Regions from separate parts of the Neorhizobium turbinariae genome, predicted to be linked through region 3. Evidence: predicted binding sites of a transcription regulator. Region 3 holds the regulator's gene; each other region holds the start of a gene.
The links. The regulator LexA, encoded in region 3, represses DNA repair genes until DNA is damaged. The targets are predictions, from matches to a motif close to TGTTCNNNNTGTGTTCNG.
Positions count from the first base shown of each region.

Region 1: recA (recombinase RecA) is a predicted target of LexA. The motif match lies at 3,952-3,969, and genes of this name have one in related genera.
Region 2: uvrA (excinuclease ABC subunit UvrA) is a predicted target of LexA. The motif match lies at 4,136-4,153, and genes of this name have one in related genera.

Region 1 is NZ_JALPRY010000015.1:87,308-93,745, reverse strand. It holds gene alaS (alanine--tRNA ligase) at 1-2,623, opposite strand, end outside; gene recA (recombinase RecA) at 2,803-3,891, opposite strand; gene dusA (tRNA dihydrouridine(20/20a) synthase DusA) at 4,118-5,146, opposite strand; gene M0654_RS13840 (fumarylacetoacetate hydrolase family protein) at 5,287-5,973, shown strand; gene M0654_RS13835 (gamma carbonic anhydrase family protein) at 5,998-6,438, shown strand, end outside.
Region 2 is NZ_JALPRY010000015.1:176,429-182,866, forward strand. It holds gene M0654_RS14255 (NAD(P)H-hydrate dehydratase) at 1-265, shown strand, start outside; gene M0654_RS14260 (DUF72 domain-containing protein) at 262-1,068, opposite strand; gene uvrA (excinuclease ABC subunit UvrA) at 1,092-4,013, opposite strand; gene M0654_RS14270 (single-stranded DNA-binding protein) at 4,260-4,808, shown strand; gene M0654_RS14275 (MarC family protein) at 4,869-5,498, opposite strand; gene gyrA (DNA gyrase subunit A) at 5,726-6,438, shown strand, end outside.
Region 3 is NZ_JALPRY010000001.1:351,725-358,162, reverse strand. It holds gene kdsA (3-deoxy-8-phosphooctulonate synthase) at 1-509, opposite strand, end outside; gene M0654_RS01640 (VOC family protein) at 513-1,382, opposite strand; gene lexA (transcriptional repressor LexA) at 1,577-2,299, shown strand; gene M0654_RS01630 (ComEC/Rec2 family competence protein) at 2,280-4,787, opposite strand; gene gltA (citrate synthase) at 5,074-6,363, shown strand.

The DNA.
Region 1 (6,438 bases), on a different contig from region 3:
CGTCAGCCTTGGCGCCATCCGGACCACCGGCTTGCGCCATGTCGGGACGACCACCGCCGCCCTTGCCACCGAGCGCAGCCGAAGCGACACGCACCAGATCAACAGCGCTGAAGCGGCCTACAAGATCCGCTGTCACCGCGACCACGGCGCTTGCCTTGCCGTCCTCTGACACGCCGATGAGCGTCACGACACCGGAGCCAAGGCTCGCCTTGCCTTCATCCGCCAGGCCCTTCAGGTCCTTGGCATCGATGCCGGTGAGTGCCTTGCCCATGAACTTGACCCCGGCGATCTCGCGCACGTCGCTGTCCGATCCGCCCGTGCTGCCGCCCATGGCAAGCCGACGCTTGGCATCCGCAAGTTCCTTTTCGAGTTTGCGGCGCTCATCAAGCAGGGCCTCGACGCGCAACAGAACCTCGCCCGGCTGGACCTTCAGCGCGCCGGCCAGAGCCTTCACCCGCTCATCCTGCTCCGCAAGATAGGCGCGTGCCGCCTCGCCCGTGACGGCCTCGAGGCGACGAACGCCGGCACCAACGGCGCTTTCACCAAGAACACGAACCAAGCCGATATCGCCCGTAGCATTTACATGGGTGCCGCCGCACAGCTCGATCGAGTAAGGCTTGCCTGCCTTCGGGCCATCGATCGCGATACCCATGGAAACGACGCGAACCTCGTCGCCATATTTTTCACCGAATAGCGCCATGGCGCCCTCGGCGATCGCATCGTCGACGCTCATCAGGCGGGTCGTAACCGGCGCGTTCTGCAGGATGATGGCGTTCGCCATATCCTCGACCTTTTGCAGTTCCTCTGCCGACATCGGCTTGGGATGCGACACGTCGAAACGCAGGCGCTCGGGCGCGACCAGCGAACCCTTCTGTGCGACATGCGTTCCCAGCACTTCGCGCAGGGCCTCATGCAACAGGTGAGTTGCCGAGTGGTTGGAACGCAGCCGCGAACGGCGTGCATGGTCAACCTTCAGCGCGACGGCATCACCAACCTTCAGCGTGCCTTCGGCGACAGCCGCCGTATGAACGAAGAGACCTTCGCCCTTCTTCTGGGTGTCCGACACCGTCAGCTTGGCGCCATCGGCAGAAATCACGCCGGTGTCACCCATCTGGCCACCGGATTCGCCGTAGAACGGCGTCTGGTTGACCACGACCTGCACCTGCTCACCGGCAGCCGCTGTTTCGACAGCCTGGCCGTCACGAACGATGGCCTGGATCACACCTTCGGCCGTCTCCGTGTCGTAACCCAGGAACTCGGTTGCGCCGAGCTTCTCCTTGAGCTCGAACCAGATCGTTTCGGTCGCCTTGTCGCCAGAGCCGGCCCAGTGCGAGCGGGCTTCTGCCTTTTGGCGTTCCATTGCATCCGTGAAGCCTGCCACATCAACGCCGATCTCACGGGCCCGCAGGGCGTCCTGTGTCAGGTCGAGCGGGAAGCCGTAGGTATCATAGAGCTTGAAGGCCGTTTCGCCGTCCAGCATGTCGCCCTTGCCGAGCGTCGTCGTGGCGTCGGACAGCAGCGTCAGGCCGCGCTCCAGCGTCTTGCGGAAGCGATTTTCTTCCAGCTTCAAGGTTTCAGAAATCAGCGATTCCGCCCGCACCAGTTCCGGATAGGCGCGACCCATTTCGTGAACCAGCGCCGGCAGCAGCTTCCACAGTAGCGGCTCGCGCGCGCCGAGCAACTGGGCGTGGCGCATGGCGCGACGCATGATGCGGCGCAGAACGTAACCACGGCCTTCGTTGGACGGCAGGACGCCGTCGGCGATCAGGAAGGCAGACGATCGCAGGTGGTCGGCGATGACGCGATGGCTGGCGCGGCGGTCGCCTTCAGCCTTGACGCCCGTTGCTTCTTCCGAGGCCGAGATCAGCGCGCGGAAAAGGTCGATGTCGTAGTTGTCGTGCTTGCCCTGCAGGACGGCGGCTACACGCTCAAGGCCCATGCCCGTATCGATCGACGGACGAGGCAGGTCGATGCGCTCGTCCTTCGTGACCTGCTCGTATTGCATGAAGACGAGGTTCCAGATCTCGATGAAGCGGTCGCCATCTTCATCGGGAGAACCCGGAGGGCCGCCCCAGATATGGTCGCCGTGGTCGTAGAAGATTTCCGAGCAGGGACCGCAGGGGCCGGTATCGCCCATGGCCCAGAAGTTGTCGCTAGTCGGGATCCGGATGATCCGGTCGTCCGTGAGCCCGGCGATCTTCTTCCAGAGGTCGAACGCCTCATCGTCGGTGTGGTAGACAGTGACAAGCAGACGCTTGGCGTCGAGCCCGAATTCCTTGGTGATCAGGTTCCAGGCGAGTTCGATCGCACGCTCCTTGAAATAGTCGCCGAACGAGAAGTTGCCGAGCATTTCAAAGAAGGTGTGGTGGCGCGCCGTATAACCGACATTGTCGAGGTCGTTGTGCTTGCCGCCTGCGCGCACGCATTTCTGCGCCGTCGCGGCGGTCGTATATGGCCGCTTTTCAAGGCCGGTAAAGACGTTCTTGAACTGTACCATACCGGCGTTCGTGAACATCAGGGTCGGGTCGTTGCGAGGCACCAGCGGACTGGAGGCGACAGCCTCGTGTCCATTCTTCTTGAAGTAGTCGAGGAATGTCGACCGGATCTCATTCACGCCGCTCATGCTACGCCCTTTACCGCCGGATGCCGTCTGGATGTTCAAAAACCAAAGGCTTGTACCGTCCACACCTTTAGCTGTCCAGCCGCCCTGCCCCGGACAAAACGAGAAACCGGCCGCGCATTTTCATGCACGACCGGTTGGACCGTAAGCGGTGGAGTAAACTCCGAGTGCGGCGGTACCGCTTACAGGTCGGCAGCCATATCGCCGTCGTCTGCGTCCGGCCCGCCATTCTGGAGGAACCGGTCGGCGATCAGCCCTGCATTCTGGCGCAGCGACATTTCGATCTCGCGGGCCACTTCAGGATTGTCGCGCAGGAAGGTCTTCGCATTCTCGCGGCCCTGCCCAAGACGCTGGCTGTTGTAGGAGAACCAAGCCCCGGACTTCTCGACGATGCCAGCCTTAACACCCAGATCGACCAGTTCGCCGGTCTTGGAGACGCCTTCGCCATACATGATGTCGAATTCGACCTGCTTGAAGGGAGGCGCCATCTTGTTCTTGACGACCTTCACGCGGGTCTGGTTGCCGATCACCTCTTCGCGTTCCTTGACCTGGCCGATACGGCGGATGTCGAGGCGAACCGAAGCGTAGAACTTCAGTGCGTTACCGCCCGTCGTGGTTTCCGGCGAACCGAACATCACGCCGATCTTCATGCGGATCTGGTTGATGAAGATCACCATCGTCTTCGACTTGGAGATCGAGGCGGTCAGCTTGCGCAGCGCCTGGCTCATCAGGCGGGCTTGGAGACCCGGCAGGCTGTCGCCCATCTCGCCTTCGATTTCCGCGCGCGGCGTCAGGGCGGCAACCGAGTCGACGACCAGGACATCAACGGCACCAGAGCGCACCAGCGTATCGGTGATTTCGAGGGCCTGTTCACCGGTATCCGGCTGCGAGATCAGGAGGTTTTGCAGATCGACACCAAGCTTGCGCGCATAAACCGGATCAAGCGCGTGTTCCGCGTCAACGAAGGCGCAGATGCCACCCTTCTTCTGGGCTTCCGCGATCGTCTGCAATGCAAGCGTTGTCTTACCCGAGCTTTCCGGGCCGTAGATCTCGATGATGCGCCCCTTGGGCAGCCCACCGACGCCAAGCGCAATATCAAGGCTCAGCGAGCCCGTCGAAACTGTTTCAATCTCGACGACGCTTTCGTTTGCGCCGAGCTTCATGATCGATCCTTTGCCGAAGGACCGTTCGATCTGCGAAAGTGCTGCTTCCAGCGCCTTGCTCTTGTCCACGCCTTTATCCTCTACGAGCCGCAATGAGTTCTGTGCCATGTTTGGTCCACCTTTAGGTTATTGCCGCCCTGCAAGCAATGAAGCAGCCGATGACGAACATGTACTCTTTTTGTTCTCATTTGGCAAGGGGCAGTGATGTAGCTGTTTTTAAAGCGGAATGGGTCTCATCTTCTCTTTTTGTTCACATGTCGTTTAGAGATCCAGGACCTGTGGACAACGCGGCACGCGCAAAACCGCTTGGTAACGAATCAGATGGACCTGATGATTAGCTTGCGAGCCGCTTGACGCCGCCTTCGATATCCACGGCAGCGAAGGCGGCTGCAATCACGTCCACACCCGCACCCGGGCGTGTCGCGTCAGTGGAGAGGATCTGCCGGAAGCGCCGAGCGCCGACGTAACCCTGGAACAGGCCCACCATGTGGCGCGTGACGTGATGCAGCCGCCCGCCTGATGCGATCACGCCTGTCGCGTATTCCATCATGGTGTCGCGCAGCGCCAACCAATCAATCTCCGGCCTACAGCGTTCGTCGACCGCGCCCGAGCCAAGGAGATCATCAACGCCTGCCAGCAGTCCGGCATTCTGGTAAGCTGCTCGACCGAGCATCACGCCGTCCATCACCGCCAGGTGTTCGCGTGCCTGCGTTAGATCGCCGATGCCGCCATTGATGCCGATGAAAACGTGCGGGTTTTCGCGTTTCATCCGGTGCACCAGCGCATAATCCAGCGGGGGAATTTCGCGGTTTTCCTTGGGCGACAGGCCCTGCAACCAGGCTTTGCGGGCGTGGATCCAGATCGCGTCGGCGCCGGCGCCGATCATCCGGCTGAGGAATTCCGGCAGCACCTCGGCCGGTTCCTGGTCATCGATGCCTATCCGGCACTTCACCGTGACCGGCACGGGAGACACCTTCTTCATGGCCTCGACGAGGCTTGCGACATGCACGCCGTCGCGCATCAGGCAGGCGCCGAATGTGCCGGACTGCACACGGTCGGATGGGCAGCCGACATTGAGGTTGATCTCGTCATAACCATATTCGCTGGCGATGCGGATGGCTTCCGTCAGTTTGCCGGCATCCGAGCCACCGAGCTGGAGTACGACGGGATGTTCTTCCGGTGAATACGACAGGAGGCGCTCGCGCGGCCCGTGGATGATCGCGTCGGCAACCACCATCTCGGTATAAAGAAGGGCCTGCTTCGACAGCTGTCGATGCAGGAAACGGCAGTGCCGATCGGTCCAATCGATCATCGGGGCCACGGCAAAGATCTTGCGGCCGTCTTTCAGCGCCTCAGCATACATCCATTCAATCCTTTTTGCGGGCTCCATACCTCAAAGCAGCCCGATCTGCCAATTGTGCGGCTTGCCCGAACGGGACTATCCATGGCAGCCTTCAAGCAGGACCCCGAATGTCCCTCCCCATTGTTGATCAGGACCCATTCATGCGCGCCACAGTCATCCCGTCTCCAGAACCCGTTTTGCTCGATGTCAAAGACAGGACAGAGCAGTTTCCGGTGCGTCGGGTTTATTGCGTTGGCCGCAACTACGCCGACCATGCGATTGAAATGGGGCATGATCCATCCCGCGAGCCGCCCTTCTTTTTCCAGAAGAACGCGGACAATCTGTTTAACGGCGACACCTTCCCCTACCCGTCGGCCTCCAGCAACGTACATTTCGAGGTAGAACTGGTCGTCGCACTGGCCGATGGCGGATCGGATATCCCCGTCAGCGAAGCCATGTCCAAGGTTTATGGTTATGCCGTCGGCATCGATTTCACCCGCCGTGACCTCCAGGACGTCGCGAAAAAGATGAGCCGCCCGTGGGAGGCTGCAAAAGCCTTCGAGAAGTCTGCTCCGGTGTCTGCCATCGTACCGGCAACCGAACTCGACTATCCTGGAATGGGGGCGATCTGGCTCGAGGTCAACGGCGAGCGCAAGCAGAGCGGCGACCTAAACCAGATGATCTGGAAACTGCCGGAAATCATTGCAGAACTTTCGAAACTGTTCGTACTCGCTCCGGGCGACGTGATCATGACCGGCACGCCGGCTGGTGTTGGTCCAGTGGTGCGCGGCGACAAGGTCGCTTGCGCTATCGACGGCATCGGCACCCTGTCGCTGACCGTCAGCTGAATATATTTTCGGGGAGGACGTAATATGCCCGTTTATGCCTTGGGAGAATTCGAGCCGAGCCTGCCGACGCCCGATCGGTACTGGATCGCACCGAACGCCACCGTTATTGGCCGCGTTGAACTCGCCGAGGACGTGGGCATCTGGTTCAACACGGTGCTGCGCGGCGATAACGAACCGATCGTTGTCGGCGCGCGCTCCAATATTCAGGAAGGGGTGATGATCCACACGGATCCGAGCCACCCCGTTCGGATCGGCGAAGACTGCACGATCGGCCACCACGCGATCATCCATGGTTGCACGATTGGCGACAACTCGTTGGTCGGCATGGGCGCCACGATCCTCAACGGGGCGAAGATCGGCAAGAACTGCCTGGTGGGCGCAAACGCGCTCGTTACCGAAGGCAAGGAATTTCCGGACAATTCGCTCATCGTCGGTTCACCCGCAAAGGCAATCCGGATGCTCGAC
Region 2 (6,438 bases), on a different contig from region 3:
CTACAAGGGTGCGGACACCGTCATCGCCGCCCCGGATGGGCGGGCCTTTATCAACAGCAACGCGCCGCCATGGCTTGCGACCGCCGGATCCGGCGATGTGCTCGCCGGGATGATTGGCGCTCTTTTGGCTCAAGGCGTGCCTGCCTTCGAGGCGGCGGCGGCAGGCGTCTATCTGCATGGCGAGGCCGCCAGGCGCGCAGGGCCAGGAATGACGGCAGAGGATCTTGCCAAGGCCGCCGGCGCAAAACTGGCGCCGCTCGGCTAGCCGTCGAGCTTTTCCTGCAGGGCCATCGCGCCATAGGGGGCATTGACCTTGCCCTCATGGATGAAGAAGGCGAACACGTCGCGCGGTTGCTGCTTGGGCTTGCGGCTCGGGTTGATCAGCGGCAGGTCGTCCGGCACGCCGCCTTCCGACCATATCCGCAGCCGATCGGACCAAGCCTGCAGTTCGTCCTCGGAATAACATGTCTTGATCGCGTCCGATCCCTTCTGAAGTCGGGCATAAGCGAAGTCAGCCGTGACATCCGCAATCATCGGGTACTCGGCGTGTTCGGCACAGACGGGCGCGACATTATACTTTGCCAGTAGTTCCACGAACTCCGGTACCTTGAAGCTGTCATGCCGCACTTCGACAACGTGCCTGAGCGGTAGCCCCGAAAGCTCGGCAGGAAGAAGCTGGAGGAAAGCTTCGAAATCTTCGGGCTCGAACCTCTTCGTCGGCGCGAATTGCCAAAGCAGCGGACCGAGGTGTTCGCCAAGCTCAGCAAGGCCTTGCGAGAGAAACTTATCGATCGACGGACCGGCCTCCGCAAGCACCTTCCGGTTCGTGGTGAAGCGGCTCGCCTTCAGCGAAAAGATGAAACCTTCGGGCACTTCCGAAGCCCATTTGGCGAAGGTTTCGGGCTTTTGCGACCCGTAGTAGGTGCCGTTGACCTCGATCACCTTGAGCTTGCTCGCAGCATATTCAAGCTGCCGCTTCTTCGGCAGCTTGTCAGGATAGAACGTGACTTCCCACGGCTCGAAGGTCCAACCGCCAATGCCCGTCCGGATCGTACCTGCCTTGCTCATCGCTCCCCCCAACGCGCGGAAACTTATTCCGCGGCTTCGATTTTCTTGAACGGCCGGCGCTCCAGAAGCTCCTTGAGGAACTGGCCGGTGTAAGACCGTTTTTCCTTGACCACTTGTTCCGGCGTACCGGCGGCAACGACTTCACCGCCTCCGGTACCGCCTTCCGGGCCGATGTCGATGATCCAGTCGGCGGTCTTGATGACCTCGAGATTGTGCTCGATCACCACTACCGAATTGCCCTGGTTGACGAGCTCGTGCAGCATTTCCAGCAGCTTGGCGACGTCATGGAAATGCAGCCCCGTAGTCGGCTCGTCGAGGATATAAAGCGTGCGCCCGGTCGACCGCTTCGACAATTCCTTGGCTAGCTTGACGCGCTGCGCCTCGCCACCCGAAAGCGTGTTCGCCTGCTGTCCGACCTTGATATAACCAAGACCGACATCAAACAGCGACTGCAGCTTGTCGCGCACGGCCGGAACGGCGGAGAAGAACTCGACGCCCTCTTCGACCGTCATGTCCAGCACGTCGGCTATCGACTTGCCCTTGAAGGTGACATCCAGCGTCTCGCGGTTGTAGCGCTTGCCGTGGCAGACATCGCAGGTGACATAGACGTCCGGCAGGAAGTGCATCTCGATCTTGATCACGCCATCGCCCTGGCAGGCTTCGCAGCGGCCGCCCTTGACGTTGAACGAGAAACGGCCGGGCTGGTAACCGCGCGCCTTTGCTTCCGGCAGGCCGGCAAACCAGTCGCGGATCGGCGTGAAGGCGCCGGTATAGGTCGCCGGGTTGGAGCGCGGCGTGCGACCAATCGGCGACTGGTCGATGTCGATCACCTTGTCGATATGCTCGAACCCGTCGATCCGGTCGTGTTCGGCCGGGATTTCGCGCGCGCCCATGACGCGACGTGCAGCCGCCTTGTAAAGCGTCTCGATCAGGAAGGTGGACTTGCCACCGCCAGAAACGCCCGTCACCGCCGTGAAGACACCAAGCGGGATCGCCGCGGTGACATTCTTCAGGTTGTTGCCACGGGCACCAAAGACCTTGAGCTCCTTGCCCTTCTTCGGCTTGCGCCGTTCCGCCGGGATAGCGACGCCAAGTTCGCCCGACAGGTACTTGCCGGTCAGAGATTTCGGGTTCGCCATCACCTGCTGCGGCGTTCCTTCGGCAACAATCTGGCCGCCGTGGATACCGGCAGCGGGGCCGATATCGACCACGTAATCCGCCGTTAGAATCGCGTCCTCGTCATGCTCCACAACGATCACCGTATTGCCGATGTCGCGCAGGTGCTTGAGCGTTTCGAGCAGGCGGGCATTGTCGCGCTGGTGCAGGCCGATCGACGGCTCGTCAAGAACATAGAGCACGCCGGTAAGACCTGAGCCGATCTGCGATGCGAGCCGGATACGCTGGCTTTCACCACCTGACAGGGTGCCGGAATTGCGCGACAGGCTGAGGTAATCCAGCCCGACGTCGTTCAGGAAGCGAAGGCGCTCGCGGATCTCTTTCAGGATTCGAACTGCGATCTCATTCTGCTTGGCGTTCAACTGCTCCGGCAGCGCCTCGAACCAGTCGCGCGCCACCTTGATCGACATGTCCGTAACCTGGCCGATATGCAGCTTGTTAATCTTCACCGCCAGCGCCTCTGGCTTCAGACGGAAACCGTTGCAGGCGGGGCAGGGGGCGGCCGACATGTAGCGCTCGATCTCCTCGCGCGCCCAGGCCGAATCTGTTTCCTTCCAGCGCCGTTCAAGGTTCGGAACGATGCCCTCGAAGTTCTTCACCGTCTTGTAGGAGCGGGCGCCATCGGCATAGTGGAACTCGATCTTCTCCTCGGTCCCATGCAGGATCGCCTTCTGGGCCACTTCCGACAGCTCGTTCCAGCGGCTCGATAGCTTGAAGCCAAAAGAATTGCCAAGCGCCTCGAGCGTCTGGTTGTAATATGGCGAACTGGATTTTGCCCAAGGCGAGATCGCTCCATCCCGCAGTGTTCGCGCGGGCTCCGGCACGATCAGATTCTCGTCCACCTTCTGTTGCGAGCCGAGACCATCGCAAGTCGGGCAGGCGCCGAAGGGATTGTTGAAGGAAAATAGCCGAGGCTCAATTTCCGGGATGGTGAAGCCGGACACAGGGCAGGCGAACTTTTCGGAGAACAGCACCCGTTCATGAGTTTCGTTGAGCGACTTGTTAGCCGAACCGCCGGCAGCGGTTTCTGAGGCAGGCAGCGGCTTGTCGGCGAACTCAGCGATCGCCAGGCCGTCCGCGAGCTTCAGTGATGTCTCGAGGCTGTCCGCCAGACGCGCCGAGATGTCGGAGCGAACCACGAGGCGGTCAACGACAACATCGATGTCGTGCTTGTACTTCTTGTCCAGCGCAGGGACATCGGCAATCTCGTAGAACTGCCCGTCGACCTTTACGCGCTGGAAGCCCTTCTTCATCAGTTCAGCGAGTTCCTTCTTGTACTCGCCTTTGCGGCCGCGGATCATCGGCGCCAGGATGTAGAGGCGCGTGCCTTCCTCGAAGGTGAGGATGCGGTCGACCATCTGGCTGACGGTCTGGCTTTCAATTGGAAGCCCCGTCGCAGGTGAATAAGGAACGCCCACGCGCGCGAATAGCAGGCGCATGTAGTCGTAGATCTCGGTGACGGTGCCGACTGTTGAACGCGGATTGCGCGACGTCGTCTTCTGTTCGATGGAGATCGCCGGGGAAAGACCCTCGATCTGGTCGACATCCGGCTTCTGCATCATCTCCAGGAACTGGCGCGCATAGGCCGAAAGGCTCTCGACGTAACGCCGCTGGCCTTCCGCATAAATGGTATCGAATGCTAGGGAAGACTTGCCGGAGCCGGACAATCCCGTCATCACGATCAGTGAGTTGCGCGGAAGATCGAGATCGATCCCCTTCAAATTGTGCTCGCGCGCACCACGTATCGAAATGGTCTTTAGTTCACTCATCGTCATGCCTTCGGGGGAGGTTTGAAGGTCCTTATGTAGTGATTGATCGGCGGGTGTCGAGCCGAAACCGGCTCAGGTCACCGGCCAATTCGACTCGGATTGACTCCAGTATAATCACGAACTAGAACAAATAAAGAACAAAATACACTGTGGATTACGATTGTGAACCGCCCCATGCTCGGCAAGCTTGGGGTAAGGTGAGGCGGAAACGAAGAGCCGCTGTGCGGCGGCGGATAAGGTGAGACTATGGCTGGAAGCGTCAACAAGGTTATACTCATTGGTAATGTTGGAGCAGATCCGGAGATCCGCCGCACCCAGGACGGCCGGCCGATCGCAAATCTGCGCGTCGCAACGTCCGAACAGTGGCGGGATCGCAATACCGGCGAGCGCCGTGAAAAGACCGAATGGCACAATGTTGTGGTCTTCAACGAAGGCCTGACCAAGGTTGTGGAGCAATACGTCAAGAAGGGCGCCAAGCTCTACATCGAGGGCCAGCTCCAGACCCGCAAGTGGCAGGACCAGAGCGGCAATGACCGTTACTCGACCGAAATCGTGCTCCAGGGCTTCAACTCCACCCTGACCATGCTGGATGGTCGCGGCGAAGGCGGCGGCGATCGTGGCGGTTACGGCGGTGGTGGTGGCCGCGGCAACGACTTCGGCGGTGGCGGTGATGACTTCGGTGGCGGTGGCGATTACGAGCGCCGTCCGTCCGGTGGCGGTGCAGGCCGCGGCGGCAGCCAGCCCGCGAGTGGCGGAGGTTTCTCCCGCGATCTCGACGACGACATCCCGTTCTGACTAGACACAAAAATGGCGGCCTCGGGCCGCCATTTTCTTTGGTGATGTCTTCGCGCTAGCTCAGAGGTTGAAGGCCGAGCGGATCCCGTCGAGAACGAACTGCACGGAAAGTGCGGCAAGGATCACACCAAGCAGTCGCGTCAGGATGGCGCGTCCCGTTACCCCGAGGAAACGGTCAAGCTGCTCTGCGATCAAAAGGGTCGCGTAAAGCACCGCCATGATCAGCGCGATGATGCCGATGAGCAGCGCCCGGTCTAGCGGGCCGGGGAACGTCCCGGAAAGCAGTACGGTGGCGGAGATCGCGCCTGGCCCGGCGATCAGCGGCAGGGCGAGAGGGAAAACCGAGATATTCTGGATATGGTCGATGGTGATCGCCGCCTTGGATGTCTTTTCCTTGCGCTCCTGCCGGCGCTCAAACACCATCTCGAACGAGATCCAGAACAGAAGCAGGCCGCCGGCGATGCGGAAGGCCCCGATCGAAATGCCGAGCAGGCCGAGCACGCTTGAGCCGAACAGCGCAAAGACGGCAAGGATCCCGAAGGCAATGATCGAGCCCCGGAAAGCCACCTGGCGGCGCTGCACCGCCGTCATCCCGACGGTGAGACCCAAGAACACCGGGGCAAGCCCGGGCGGGTCGAGGGTCACCAACATCGTCGTCAGGGCATTGACCAGCATATCTGGCGTTGGCATCGGCTCTCCTTCTGGGCTGCAAATCCTTGCAGTTGGGTCGCAAGATTGTTAGGACAAGCCAACCGGGAATGGAAGCCTGCCAAGGCGACGGCTTGAACGTTCCTGGACCTCTGAATACGGCGCATCCAAGCCGCGAAATCTGTTCAAAACCTTGCCCGAAATTGGCGCCTCCCGCTGCTTTCGGCTATAAAAATGCAACTGATTCCGAACAAAGATCGTGATCCGATTTGACTGAACAAAGCACACCCGGCGGCGGAAAGCTGCCTCCAGGCATCGAACCCATTTCCATCATGGAAGAGATGCAGCGGTCCTATCTCGATTACGCCATGAGCGTCATCGTCAGCCGCGCGCTTCCTGACGTTCGTGATGGATTGAAGCCGGTTCACCGGCGCATCCTCTACGGGATGTCCGAACTCGGCATCGACTGGAACAAGAAATATGTGAAGTGCGCCCGCGTCACCGGGGACGTGATGGGTAAATACCATCCGCACGGCAATGCTGCGATCTATGACGCCTTGGCGCGTATGGCGCAAGACTGGTCACTCCGCCTGCCGCTGATCGATGGCCAAGGGAACTTCGGTTCCATCGATGGTGACCCGCCAGCAGCCGAACGTTACACCGAATGCCGTCTGCAGAGGGCGGCGCATACCTTGCTCGACGATCTCGACAAGGAAACGGTCGACTTCCGCGACAACTACGACGGCACGCTATCCGAGCCCGTCGTCGTCCCTGCGAAGTTCCCGAACCTGCTGGTGAACGGCGCGGGCGGCATTGCCGTCGGCATGGCGACCAACATCCCGCCGCACAACCTGTCGGAAGTCATCGACGGCTGCATCGCGCTGATCGATAATCCGGCCATCGAACTGTCTGAACTGATGCAGATCATTCCCGGCCCGGACTTCCCGACCGGCGCTCTGATCCTCGGCCGTTCCGGCATCCG
Region 3 (6,438 bases):
ACATTCGGATTGCCGCTTTGCGTGAATTTGGCGAGCACGTTCTTCATGTCCCAAGGCGCGAGGAACTGCCCCTTCTTGACGTTGATGACGCGGCCCGTCTTTGCCGCCGCGACCAAAAGGTCCGTCTGGCGGCTGAGAAACGCGGGAATCTGCAGGATGTCGACAGTCTTCGCGACGAGGCCGCACTGCTCTTCGGTGTGGATGTCCGTCAGAACCGGAAATCCGAACTCCTTCTTGAGATCTTCGAAGATCTCCATGGCAGGCTCAAGCCCGATGCCGCGCTTGCCGGAGATGGAGGTGCGGTTCGCCTTGTCGAAGGACGACTTGTAGACCAGCCCGATGCCAAGTTCGGCGCAGAGCTCCTTGAGCGTGCCGGCAATGTCGAAGGCGTGCTCGCGTGTTTCCATCTGGCAGGGGCCGGCGATCAGCGAAAGCCTTGCATCCTGAGCGAAGACAACCTGGCCCGCGCCTTCACCAACGAGCACACGAGAATTGGCCGCAACTTCCATGATCTATTCCTCAAACCCGAACAGAACGCCCTGACCGGGCGCTGCCGAAACAAGCACCCGGCCCTCTCGGCGGATGAATGCGACGTCATTAGCAGCAAGGGTAATCTCTGTCACGGCAAGATCGGTAGTCTTGAAGATCACGGCGCAGCCCTGCAGCCCTTCCCCGCCAGCTTGAGGTGGAAGAAGGAAATGCAGCCCCAGGTCATCGTCGGACATCACCCGTGTACGGACGCCGTTCGCTGCCACGAAACCGGCGCCCAACTCATCCTGCTCATGCTCGAACACCTGCGCCAATAGCGGCACGGCCGCATCGGGCTGTGATGCACCCAGGATGATCTCGCTGATGCCGATCACCGCGTTCGCATGGCTCAGCAGTTCCTCCCGCCCCGAAGGCAGTGGATTCAATCTCTGACAGGAGAACAGAAAGAAATTGGGTGACTGCGAGTCGGCCGCAAAGGCGAGACGAAAGCGTGCCTCCGATTCCGTGCCATCCGGAAGCTTCATCGGCCGGGCGAACTCCAGCATCTCGCCGCCGGATATGCCCTGCGCCGTGAAAGCGGTATGATCCGCCTGCGCATCATCGGTGGCGAGCACGATGGCTGAAAGCCCCTCCCGATGCCTCGTGCGACAGAAGGCAAGATTGCGCTCGGTGAACACATTGCCACGCTTCGCAGCCGCTGCGGCCTGACGACGATTGGCGAATGCGAGCGGCTCCAGATAACTCCCATCCCGCAGGAAAACACAGGCGTTGGCGGTGCCAAATGGGTGCAGCGCATCGGGTGCAACCGTGAACCCAAGGTCACCAAGGCGCGCCCGCGTCACTGCCAGATCCTTCACCGGTAGGACCAGATGATCGATTGCTCTTGCGTTCACGTCATACCCCCGAGCCAGAACCGGCCTTTTAAATTGGCAACCGCGACGCCAGCAGCAAGTGCTCTCACGGCCAGATCACCGGCTCCTGATCAACAAAAATGCATATGACTTCACGGATATTTAGCCACTTGCGGAACACATACTGAACAGATAGTGTCTGTTCTGGATTTGTTTCCGACTCTTGGGGTGCTGACATGCTGACGCGCAAACAACAGGAATTGCTGCTTTTCATTCACGAACGAATGAAGGAGTCAGGCGTACCGCCATCTTTCGACGAGATGAAGGACGCACTTGATCTCGCATCGAAGTCTGGCATCCACCGGTTGATCACAGCGCTTGAGGAACGCGGCTTCATTCGCCGGCTTCCAAACCGCGCCCGGGCCCTGGAAGTCATCAAGCTCCCTGAGGCCTACTCCCCCAGCATGCAGCCCCGCCGCGGTTTCTCGCCGAGTGTGATCGAAGGCAGCCTTGGTAAACCGTCAGCGTCTACCGCGTCCGCCAAACCTGCACCCGCCGCGGCCGACAATTCCAATTCGGCGACTGTCCCCGTCATGGGACGCATCGCGGCCGGCGTGCCGATTTCGGCGATCCAGAACAACACCCACGATATTACCGTACCAGCCGAGATGCTCGGTGCGGGCGAGCATTACGCGCTTGAGGTCAAGGGCGACTCGATGATCGAGGCCGGCATTCTCGATGGCGATACGGTGGTGATCCGCAACGGCAGCACCGCCAATCCGGGCGACATTATCGTGGCGCTTGTTGATGATGAAGAAGCAACGTTGAAGCGCTTCCGTCGTCGCGGCGGCTCGATCGCGCTGGAGGCTGCCAACCCGGCTTACGAAACCCGCATCTTCCCGCCGGACCGGGTCAAGATTCAGGGCAAGCTCGTCGGCCTTATTCGCCGCTACCACTGAGAAGAGCCCGAAGCGGCGCCGGCAGCTCCGCGCTGAAACTTTTGCTCCGCCAGTCGTAATGGCGGTGCCGGTTCCAAGAGCGACTGAGCCCGACCATGGCAGCACTTGCTGTCCAAAGATCGCGTTGCTTCGCGCGGTTGAAGTTGATCTCAAGCGCCCCTGCCTTTCGAAGCGTTTGCCCGCTGATCATCAGCGCGCCGGAGCGACACTCGTGGAAGCGGGCGCTTGGAGCTATGACGATGTCGGAGGCATCACACGCCGCGCCTGCGAAACGTCCATCCTCGACCACCGCGACCGTCACGCTCCCATCGGTTTTGGCCGCACACCACGCCTTGGAGACACAGCTGAACCCGCCTTCCGGTGCTGATCGCATCGCAGAGCGGGCCGCCTCCACTTCCTGTTCCGTCAGCGCCCGCCGCTCACGAGACGGTTCAGTAGGCCTATTATTGTCGCCGCCCGGAGACAGGCTGGTCTTCACATCCGGCTTCAAAGGCTGCGACAGCGTCAGCGCTCTCGTCCACTGGCCAAAGATAAAGTCGGGTGGACGGGCACGATTGGTCGCTACTTGCTGGCCACGGGTTAGCGCCACCAGCGTCCCATCCTCGGAGATCAGAAGATCCGGCAGCCGTTTTGCCCGTTCCTGCCAGGACAAGATGACCGCCAGCATAAGAAGCGGCAGCCCGAGAAGCCGCAGCCGCGTGCGCAGGAGCACGAGCAACAACAATCCGGCGGTAGCGACAGCAAGAAACCACGGATGCTGCCGCCCAAGAGGAACATCGCCGCCCCAGTCGGCAACATGTTTGGCAACGGCGATGACCGCTTCAAGACCATAACCCATCACCGTCAGGAAGGGCCATTCAAGCCCGAACGGCATCAGCAGCATGCCGATCAGGCCTGCCGGCATTACCACGAAGGAAATGATCGGCATCGCCGCGAGGTTGGCAGCAAGGCCGTATGTCGCGAGACGATGAAAGTGTTCAATGGAATAGATCGAGGTGGACAACCCGCCGATGAGAGACGTCACGAAGATGCCGGAGAGGAAGGTCAGTCCCGCAAGCAAAGGCGTCATCAGCGGGTGACGCAGCAGAAAGTGCTCGGCATCCTTGCCCTCGCGGCGCCGCTTCCAGAGCGCGTAACCGGCAACCAGCGCCGCCGTCGCGGCAAACGACATCTGGAAGCTCGGGCCCAGGATCTCGGACGGCGTAAGTGCCATGATGACAAGTGCGGAGATCGCAACATTGCGCATGCTGATGGCGGGCCGGTCCAGGAGCGCGGCGACCAGCATCACCGCCATCATGATGTAGGCTCGTTGCGCCGACACCCCAAAGCCGGAGATCAGGTAGTAGGCGGTCGCCATGGCGAGAGCGCCGACGGCTGCGATCTTCTTGATTGCGTGACGCTGGGCAAATCCTGTGAAGACCGACAGCACGCTGCGCACGCCGATAAAGAAGATACCGGCGGCAAGCGCCATGTTGAGGCCCGAGATCGCCACGATATGCGCCAGCCCCGAAAGACGTAGCGCCTCGACGGTTTCGGCGGATATGGCGCGTCGTTCGTCGGTAACGATGGCGGCGGCGAACGCACCGGCATCTCCGAGTACAGCCGAGCGGATGCGTTCGGCGATCGCGCCACGCAGGCCAAACAGGAAGCGCCTGGTATCGAAATTCCACCCGGCTTCGGCGGGCGCGGCCTGCTCGACCTTCTTCGGCGCACCATAAAAGAAGCCAACGGCGCCAATCCCATCGAAGTAGGACGTAAAGGCGAAGTCATGCAGGCCGGGGAGCGCGGGGCCAGAGGGCGGCGAGAGCCGTGCGCGCCCATTGATGACGTCACCCGGCAGAAATGCCGGATGCTTCGACCTCGCCAGAAGCGAAACCTGCTCAGGCGACCGACCGACCGTCGGCTCCGCCGTCTTCGATACCTTCACGATATATCGCCAGCGCCCGGAGGCATCGACCTCTCGGCGCTCCACGACCCCGGTTACAAAGGTGGTGACGGGCGAGTCTAGGAGCACCGTGCTGCGCCGCCATGCTTCCCACTCGGCAAGCACCATGCCTGCCAGGAACAGCGCCACCGCCGTCAGCGAGAGGGCCATCGCGCCACCGCGGTTGCGCATGGCAATCGCTGCCAACGAGCTCGTGATGAGAAACACCACGAGAGGCCAAAATGGTGGGTCGCGCGCAAGGCTGAACCAGAAGGCCGCGCCGCCGCCCACAGCAACCGGGACGAACAGGAAGCCATGCCCGAAGGCTCTCTCCTCCTCGACAGCCAACGTCATGGCGCGAGGCAACCGTCGCAGCTTGCGACCGGCCGCCTGCTGGAGACGAGCGAGCGGTGCGGCAGGCTTGTCGGTGGGCAAACGCGTCAGCGTCCTGAACAATTGTCCGTGATGACCGACTGCCGGCGGGTCGTGTCTGGGGAGCCCCATGCCCTCCCCGAGCGACAGGTTCAGCTTGCGCGCTTCAAGAGATGCCGTTTCATCCGTCACCGCAACCCCTCAACCGCGGCCACACAAGGCATGTCGCTGCAACCCTAGCGTTTCCCGCCACGCCGTCAACTGGTGTAATCAGCACCTGCTTTCACCGCCTGATTGCCGGATGCACCAGTAGATTGCTCAATGAGTTAACCTGCTCTTTGGCATGCTGATTTCGCGGTGCACAAAATGCCTTTCGTATACCTTGGCATCGGCGGTCGGATCATATAGCAAAGCACGGGACGCTTAATTCTTGTGGCGCTTGTCAGGCGCCATGCCGCCGAACGGTTGGAGGATCAGAATGACGGAACAAAGCGCAAATGTGGTACTGGGCGACAAGAAAGTCGACCTGAAGGTCAAGTCGGGGACCATCGGTCCGGACGTGATCGACATCGGCTCTCTTTACAAGCAGACCGGTGCCTTCACCTATGACCCAGGCTTTACGTCGACGGCCTCCTGCGAGTCCAAGATCACCTATATCGATGGTGACAACGGTATCCTGCTACATCGCGGATATCCGATCGAGCAGCTCGCCGAACACGGCGACTTCCTGGAAACCTGCTACCTGCTTCTTTACGGGGAACTGCCAACTGCAGCCCAGAAGAAGGACTTCGACTACCGCGTGACCCATCACACGATGGTGCACGAGCAGATGAGCCGCTTCTTCACCGGCTTCCGCCGCGACGCTCATCCGATGGCCGTCATGGTTGGCACCGTTGGCGCTCTCTCGGCCTTCTACCATGACTCGACGGACATCACCGATCCACACCAGCGCATGGTTGCATCGCTGCGCATGATCGCCAAGATGCCGACGATCGCGGCGATGGCCTACAAGTACCACATCGGCCAGCCCTTCGTGTATCCGCAGAACAATCTCGACTACGCGTCGAACTTCCTGCGCATGTGCTTTGCGGTGCCGTGCGAAGAATATGTGGTGAACCCGGTTCTGGCTCGGGCCATGGACCGCATCTTCATCCTGCATGCCGACCACGAGCAGAACGCATCGACCTCGACCGTTCGTCTCGCCGGCTCTTCGGGTGCAAATCCGTTTGCCTGCATCGCGGCCGGCATCGCCTGCCTCTGGGGCCCGGCACACGGGGGCGCCAACGAAGCAGCGCTCAACATGCTGCAGGAAATCGGCACCGTTGACCGCATTCCGGAATACATCGCCCGCGCCAAGGACAAGAACGACCCGTTCCGCCTGATGGGCTTTGGTCACCGCGTCTACAAGAACTATGACCCGCGCGCCAAGATCATGCAGAAGACCACGCATGAAGTTCTTGGCGAACTTGGCCACAAGGATGACCCGCTCCTGCAGGTTGCCATGGAGCTCGAGCGCATCGCGCTGACGGATGAGTACTTCATCGAGAAGAAGCTCTACCCGAACATCGACTTCTATTCCGGCATCACGCTGAAGGCGATGGGCTTCCCCACCACCATGTTCACCGTCCTCTTCGCGCTGGCCCGCACCGTCGGCTGGATCGCACAGTGGGCGGAAATGATCGAAGATCCGCAGCAGCGGATCGGTCGTCCGCGTCAGCTCTATACGGGTGAACCGCAGCGCGACTACCTGCCGATCTCGAAGCGCTAGTCGCTTCATCGACACGAAACGAAAACCCCGGAGTTGGCGACAACCCCGGGGTTTTCTTTTGGCGTATTTGAGACT